DNA from 3 places in the Comamonas sp. C11 genome. Region 2 is predicted to be linked to each of the others. Evidence: riboswitches for the same ligand, from Rfam matches in the RefSeq annotation. Region 2 holds a riboswitch; each other region holds the start of a gene.
The links. Region 2 has a riboswitch for glycine ahead of NOX35_RS05605 (D-amino acid dehydrogenase). Riboswitches for the same ligand answer to the same signal wherever they lie in the genome.
Positions count from the first base shown of each region.

Region 1 (2,261 bases), 1.4 Mb from region 2:
CGGCCCCTTCGATGTCACATTGATGGAGACCGGCGCCTACGATGCCCACTGGCCCTATGTCCATATGCATCCGGCCCAGACCGTGCAGGCACACCGGGATCTCGGCGGCCAATGGCTGCTGCCCATACACAACGGCACTTTCAACCTGGCCATGCATGCCTGGTGGGACCCCTTCGAGCAGATTATGAGTCTGGGCAGGCAGCACGGCATAGAGATCGCCACGCCCATGATGGGCGAGCGCCTGGACCTGGGCGCTCCGCATGCGGGCTCGGCCTGGTGGCGCGCCTGCGCCGAGGCCGATATCAAGGAACTGGACCTGCGCCCTGCGCAACCCTGAAATGCTGCCGACATGGCCGACAATGCCCTCATGGACATTTCGCGCATTTCACACCTTGGCGCAGCCTGCGCCGCGTCACTGACCGCCTTGCTGCTCAGTGCCTGCTCCCACCTCTCCGATGGCAGTCGGACCAAGCTGCCTCCGGGCGCCGGCACCGCGAGCACGGTTTCCGAGCGGCCGGAGCCTGCGCCGGCTCCGCCATTGGACACGCAGCACAGGCGGTCACAGAGCATGGAATGGCCTGCATGGATCAAGGCAGATTGCACACCCGTCGCCCAGCTCGATCGGCAACCACAGCCACGCCGCCACACCACGCCGATCATCAGTGCCAGCTGGTTTCCTCAAGGACTGGAAACCATGGTGATCTTCCGCCTGGAGGTCACTGCTCAGGGCGAACTCGGCCGTGTGGCCTATCAGCCCGCCGATACCGATCCCCGCATCGTGAAGTCCATCATGCGCTCGCTCGAGCGCTGGAAATTCAAGCCCGGCATGCGCCAGGGCCAGGCCGTGACTGCCTGCTTCGAGCAGCCCTACCAACTGGTGTTTCCGCGCCAGGAGATCGAATCCCCAGAATCTCCGTCCTTGAATACCGAGACACGGTGAGTACACAGACCCAATCCGGACGAACTGTGCTCGAAAACCCCAAAATCCGCACGATTCGGTGGTGCAAGCCCCTTGCCCACCGCTAAAATCGCCAGCGTCAGGAGAGAGTGCCTGCAGCTGAAGCTGCACCGCACCGCCGAAGGCGCAGACCCCCACCCGGAGTCAAAACGCTCAGGCAAAAGGACTGACAAGCGCTGCAGGTGTGCAAACCTGCAGCGTCCCTTGCTGGAGAGAGATGCAGGCCGTCATTTCGTATGTGTGCCAGCATCCACCGAAGGAGCAAGCTGCCCGCGAAAACAAAGGCAGTGAATCTCTCAGGTAAAGCGGACAGCAGGGCAAGCCCGCCAAGCATGGCCCCGTCATGCATGGCCACTCATTTGGTTTTGACCACCGGAGCGCTTGCCTGTGACTGCTGCTGACACTTCTTCCGATCTGCGTTCCACACCGCTGTTTGCCCTGCACCAGAAACTGGGTGCCCGCATGGTGCCGTTTGCCGGCTACTCAATGCCCGTGCAATACCCTCAAGGCCTTATGGCCGAGCATCTGCACACGCGCAAGGCTGCCGGCCTGTTCGATGTCTCGCACATGGGCCAGTTGCTATTGCGCGGCCCCGATGCCGCCGCCGCGCTCGAATCACTGATGCCCGTCGATGTCATGGACCTGGGCCTGCACAAGCAGCGCTACGGCCTGCTGCTCGATGAACAAGGCGGAATTCTCGACGACCTGATGTTCGTCAACCGCGGCGATGATCTGTTCCTCATCGTCAACGGTGCCTGCAAAGAGGCGGATATCGCTCATATCCAGAACCGCATCGGTAGCTGCTGCGAGGTCGTCCCATTGCCCGATCGCGCCCTGCTGGCCCTGCAAGGCCCGCAAGCTGCCACAGCCCTCTCGCGCCTGATTCCTGGAGTGACGCAACTGGTCTTCATGACCGGCAACCACTTCGACTGGCAGGGCCATGCGCTCTACATCACGCGCAGCGGCTATACGGGCGAGGACGGTTTCGAAATCTCACTTCCCGGCGAAGCGGCAACAGCCTTTGCCGAAGCTGTGCTGGCCCAGCCCGAGGTGGCCCCTATCGGCCTGGGCGCGCGCAACTCGCTGCGCCTTGAAGCCGGGCTTTGCCTGTACGGCAACGACATAGACACCAGCACCACCCCGGTGGAAGCCTCGCTGAACTGGGCCATGCAGAAGGTGCGCCGCAGCGGCGGCGAGCGCGAGGGCGGCTTTCCCGGTGCGGCCATCGTGCTGGAGCAATTGCAGAACCCTCAGTCGCTGCGCCGCAAGCGCGTGGGCTTGATCGCGCTGGAGCGCATTCCCG
Region 1 covers NZ_CP101743.1:2,660,795-2,663,055, reverse strand. The annotation lists gene NOX35_RS12160 (MBL fold metallo-hydrolase) at 1-337, shown strand, start outside; gene NOX35_RS12155 (hypothetical protein) at 350-940, shown strand; glycine riboswitch at 1,029-1,137, shown strand; glycine riboswitch at 1,156-1,281, shown strand; gene gcvT (glycine cleavage system aminomethyltransferase GcvT) at 1,346-2,261, shown strand, end outside.
Region 1: another riboswitch for glycine. It lies ahead of gcvT (glycine cleavage system aminomethyltransferase GcvT); the one in region 2 lies ahead of NOX35_RS05605 (D-amino acid dehydrogenase).

Region 2 (2,261 bases):
TTGTAGAACACGCAGGGCTTGTTGCCAGGGCCCACGCGCGGCAGCATGTCCGGCATCATGGGACGCAGGCCCGCCCAGGGAACCACGCTGCGCGTGCTGACGCCCGGGAAGCACTGCTGCACCCATTCGATGAGAGGGCGGATGCGGTCGGCGCGGATGTCCTTGTTGTAGCCGTTGAACTCCGCCGTACCGGCAACTCGGAAGCGATCGTCACCCAGGCGGCTGGTGACCAGCTTGGTCTCGTCGTCCAGCAGACTCACCACGGGGGCTGCGGCGCGGCTGGCTTCGTCCGCCAGATTGACCGTGATGGAATAGCCCTTGACCGGATAGATGTTGACGCTGTCGCCGAGCTGAGCGGCCAGGGCGCGGCTGGCCGTGCCTGCGCAGACCACCATGGCGTCGAAAGTCGAGGTCTCGGTTGCCGGACCCTGGCGCACGGTCACGCTGGCCTGTTTGCCATTGCTGCTCACCGACACGATTTCCTGACCGTAGCGGCATTGCACGCCGTGTCGCTCACAGGCAGCGGCAAGGCCGCTGGTGAACTTGTGGATGTCGCCTGTGGAGTCGCTCTCGGTGAAGTAGCCGCCATAGAAGGTTCCGGACAGGGTCGGCTCGATGGAGCGCATCTCCTGCGGTGTCACGGCGCGGCGCTCCAGCCCGCCTTTGGCCAGCAACTGGGAAACCTTGCCCGCATGTTCAAAGCCTGCTCGGTCACGGTAGATATGCAGGATGCCTTTTTGCTTCAGATCGAAGTCAATGCCTTCGCGAGCCGCCCATTCGAACAGGTGCTCGCGTGCCGCAATCGCCAGCCTGGCGGTCTCCACGGTGTTTTTCTCATAGTGGGGGATGGCAGCGAGAAACTGGCAGAACCAGGAAATCTTGTGCCAGCTGGGCTTGGGGTTGAGCAGCAGCGGAGCATCGCTCTTGAGCATCCACTTGAGGCCTTTGACAATGGTGGACCAATGGGTCCAGACCTCGGCGTTCGAGGCCGAGAGCTGGCCGCCATTGGCGAACGAGGTTTCCATGGCGGCGTAGCGCTGTTTCTCGAACAGGGTGACGGAAAATCCGCGGCGAGCGAGAGCGTAGGCGGTGGTCACGCCCGTGATGCCACCGCCGATGACGGCGATTGTCTTCATGATTCAGATTCCAGAAACGTCAAGGGTGGAGCCCGTGCGCAACATGCGCAGCGGACGCCCCCTCTGTTCTGGACCTGAGAGATTCACGAGGCATGGCCTTGCGGCGCTGCTCGCTTGCTCCTTCGGTATGCCCGGCGGACGATGACGTCCGGACATTCTTCAGAGTGTGTGAAAGCGATGCCGATCCTTTGGCCTGAGAGTTTCCGGGGCGGTTGCTCCTTCGGCGCTGCATGCGCCAAGTTTGCGCTGCAGTCTCTCTCGGCATCACCGGGCTGAGAGCCTGTGGGCAAATGTAGGAAGAACGGCGGCGCCTGGATATACGGGTTTACTAGACTTCTGCGCCAGGGCCCAGTCATGGCTGATCATGTGGAGTCCACGCTATTTGATAGCGCTTTGCGTTTATCGTTCAAGGAAATATTGAGTATTTGTCTATGAAAATGAATTTATTCAAGCGCAGTGTGCTTCTAAATTCATAGCGATAGACGCTGTCAAGTGCCGCCGAGCAGCCCCAGAGTCAGCCCCTGCATTGGCATGGCGGGCCATGGCCGGCGGTGGATTTGGGCAAAATATCGTCTTTGCCTGTCAATGGGCCCGGCGATATCACCGCTTTGCCATTGAAGCGCCCGACTGGGGTGGCTGCCGATTCAGGATGCGACTGGCCTATCCGCCATGGCGTTCTGCTGTCATGGCTTCGTTCCTTTGTCCTTGTTGCCCGCGACCGTCATGGTCGCCTTTTTGCGTTGCCTGTCGCAGCGCCTGCGGGATGGTTGGGTGTTTTGTCCGGATGGGCGCAAACCATTACAACAAGACATTTATGTCCCAACCCAACTCAAGCCAGCAGCTCGCGCCGACTGGCGATGGTGACGATAAGCAGCCCCGCTTGCACCGGGTGCTCAAGCAGCGCCACCTGAGCATGATCGCCATTGGCGGCGCCATCGGAACGGGCCTGTTTGTGGCCTCCGGCTCGGCCATCGCCCAGATCGGCCCCGGCGGAGCCGTGCTCACCTATCTTCTCATCGGCATCATGGTGTACTACATCATGACCAGCCTGGGTGAGCTGGCTGCCTTCATGCCGGTGGCCGGCTCTTTCTCTACCTATGCCTCGCGCTATGTGGATCGCGGCTT
Region 2 covers NZ_CP101743.1:1,225,628-1,227,888, forward strand. The annotation lists gene NOX35_RS05605 (D-amino acid dehydrogenase) at 1-1,136, opposite strand, end outside; glycine riboswitch at 1,308-1,407, opposite strand; gene NOX35_RS05610 (amino acid permease) at 1,951-2,261, shown strand, end outside.

Region 3 (2,261 bases), 2.6 Mb from region 2:
TATCCAACTCAGCACCTACAGGCAGAGCTCCCAAAGCGCGTTTGTAAACGCTGTCCCTCATCCTCGTAGCAAACACTAGTTCACTCTCGTGTGGCGCGCTGACAATGGAGAATGCGTGACATCGCTCCTCTTTACTCTCCCCTGGGACCGCGCCCGGCAGCTGGATTTCAAACGCCTGTCCAGGACGGAAATCAAACCCCGCCGGTTTGGCGAGATGAAATGCCATCGTACCCTGCGCAACCTCCTCGCGTTCGAGGATTTTGCTGTGCTCTGTGCCCATGATTCACTCCTTCGCAATCGATGGATCTACACATTGGATGCGTCCAATGGAGTAAATATTCCCGTCAATCGATACCCACCGTGAGAAACGGGTCGAAATGGGCACTCTCATTGAACCGACCACCTCAGCCTGCTATGGCCGCGTTCGGCCAGAAGCAGCCCCGTTCAGCTTGATAGTGCAAACTCTCACCGAGCTTTGAACTCCCCCCCACTCAGGCTTGCAATCAAGTCGGCTTTAGGCTGACCTGAGTCACTCACAGACCCATGCCGAAGCGGCGGCAATCGCCAACACCAGTTGCTGCACGCCGCCTGTCCTTAACAGCTGTTTTACGCTCCAAGCCGGCTGTTCGAATCGCATGGCCGCCACGTACCGGCTCAAAGGGCCGCTTCTGCGTGCCACGACAGGTTCGTGTCTTCCCCAAGCAGTCTGTCAACGCCTGAAGAATGAGCGAGCCTTCGAGAGCACCGCTTGTCATGGCGGGCGGCTTGACAGACGAAAACGCAGACTTGCGCGAGCCACGGCGGGTTCAGACTGGGCCTCCGCGCCCCAGCTCGGCAGCCGCAGAACCACATTAATACAGGTATTAACCCGAATAAAGTCGCTGAAACTGGCTAGAATCGCGCCCATCCTGCGGGAGAGCGGAGCCTTTCGAGGGTTCCCGCCGAAGGCGCAAACTCCCATAATCGCTCAGGCAATAAGTACCGCAGGTGGGTCTGACAGGACCCGGATATCGCCAACTGGAGAGCAGCCCGCAACCACAAGTCTGCAGGGCTCACCGAAGGGGCAAGCATGTCCACCGCGAAGGTGCTCATGCGCAACTCTCAGGTAAAAGGACAGCGGGAGAGGCAAGCCGGACACTCCCGCCGATGTGAGTGGCTGGTCTATTTTCAAGTGCCTTCATGCTTCCTTCCGTCTCTTTGCTGGACTCGTTCCAGGCCTCCAACTTCACCGTCATGCTGGTCATCTATCTGGTGGCCATTACCGCCGAAGCCATGTCCGGCGCACTCGCCGCAGGGCGGCGAAATATGGATATCTTTGGTGTCGTCGTCATCGCCTTCGTCACTGCCCTGGGCGGCGGCACCATCCGCGACATGGTGCTGGGCCACTACCCCATCGGCTGGACCCAGCACCCTGAATATGTGTATCTGGTCATCAGCTTCGGTCTGCTGACCACTGTGATTGCACGCCATATGCACAGGCTCAAGCAGGTGTTTCTGCTGCTGGACGCCATGGGTCTGATCGCCTTTTCGCTGATTGGCTGCAATACCGCGCTGGAGCTGGGCTACCCCACCATCGTCATCATCATGGCCGGCATGATTACCGGCATCAGCGGCGGCATCTTGCGCGATGTGCTCTGCAACCAGGTCCCCGTGGTGTTCCGCCGCGAGCTGTATGCGAGCGTGTCGCTGTCCGTATGCCTGATGTTCCTGGGCCTGCGCTATCTGGATGTCAGCCCCAATATCAGCACCATCGTGTGTTTTGCCGGCGGTCTGGCCTTCCGTCTTGCCGCCATTCGTTTCAAATGGCGCCTGCCGGTTTTTTCGTACCAGCAGCGCTGGGAGTGATCGAGACTCCCCCTCTCTTGCTACGCAGGGCGGCCCTTGCTTGGCTGCTCTGACCTAGACTGCGCCATGCGTTACCCATGTAGTTTCACTTTCCATGTCTGAACCCATCACATGGATGCCGGATGGCACCCCCTACAACACCCGATTTGGCGATCGCTATCACAGCGAGCTGGGCGGCCTTGACCAGGCCCGCCAGGTTTTTCTCGGTGGCTGCGAGCTGCCAGCCGCCTGGGCTGATACAGCGCAGTGGCGCATTCTGGAAACCGGCTTTGGCTTCGGACTGAACTTCCTCGTCACCTGGTCGGCATGGAAAGCCGACCCCAGACGCCCGCGCATTCTGCATTTTGTCTCGGTGGAGGCCTACCCTGTCTCGCGCGAGGATCTGCTCGCGTTTTTGCCGGCCGATGAGGAGCTGC
Region 3 covers NZ_CP101743.1:3,813,899-3,816,159, forward strand. The annotation lists gene NOX35_RS17470 (ferredoxin--NADP reductase) at 1-280, opposite strand, end outside; glycine riboswitch at 902-994, shown strand; glycine riboswitch at 1,008-1,127, shown strand; gene NOX35_RS17475 (trimeric intracellular cation channel family protein) at 1,180-1,845, shown strand; gene mnmC (FAD-dependent 5-carboxymethylaminomethyl-2-thiouridine(34) oxidoreductase MnmC) at 1,961-2,261, shown strand, end outside.
Region 3: another riboswitch for glycine. It lies ahead of NOX35_RS17475 (trimeric intracellular cation channel family protein); the one in region 2 lies ahead of NOX35_RS05605 (D-amino acid dehydrogenase).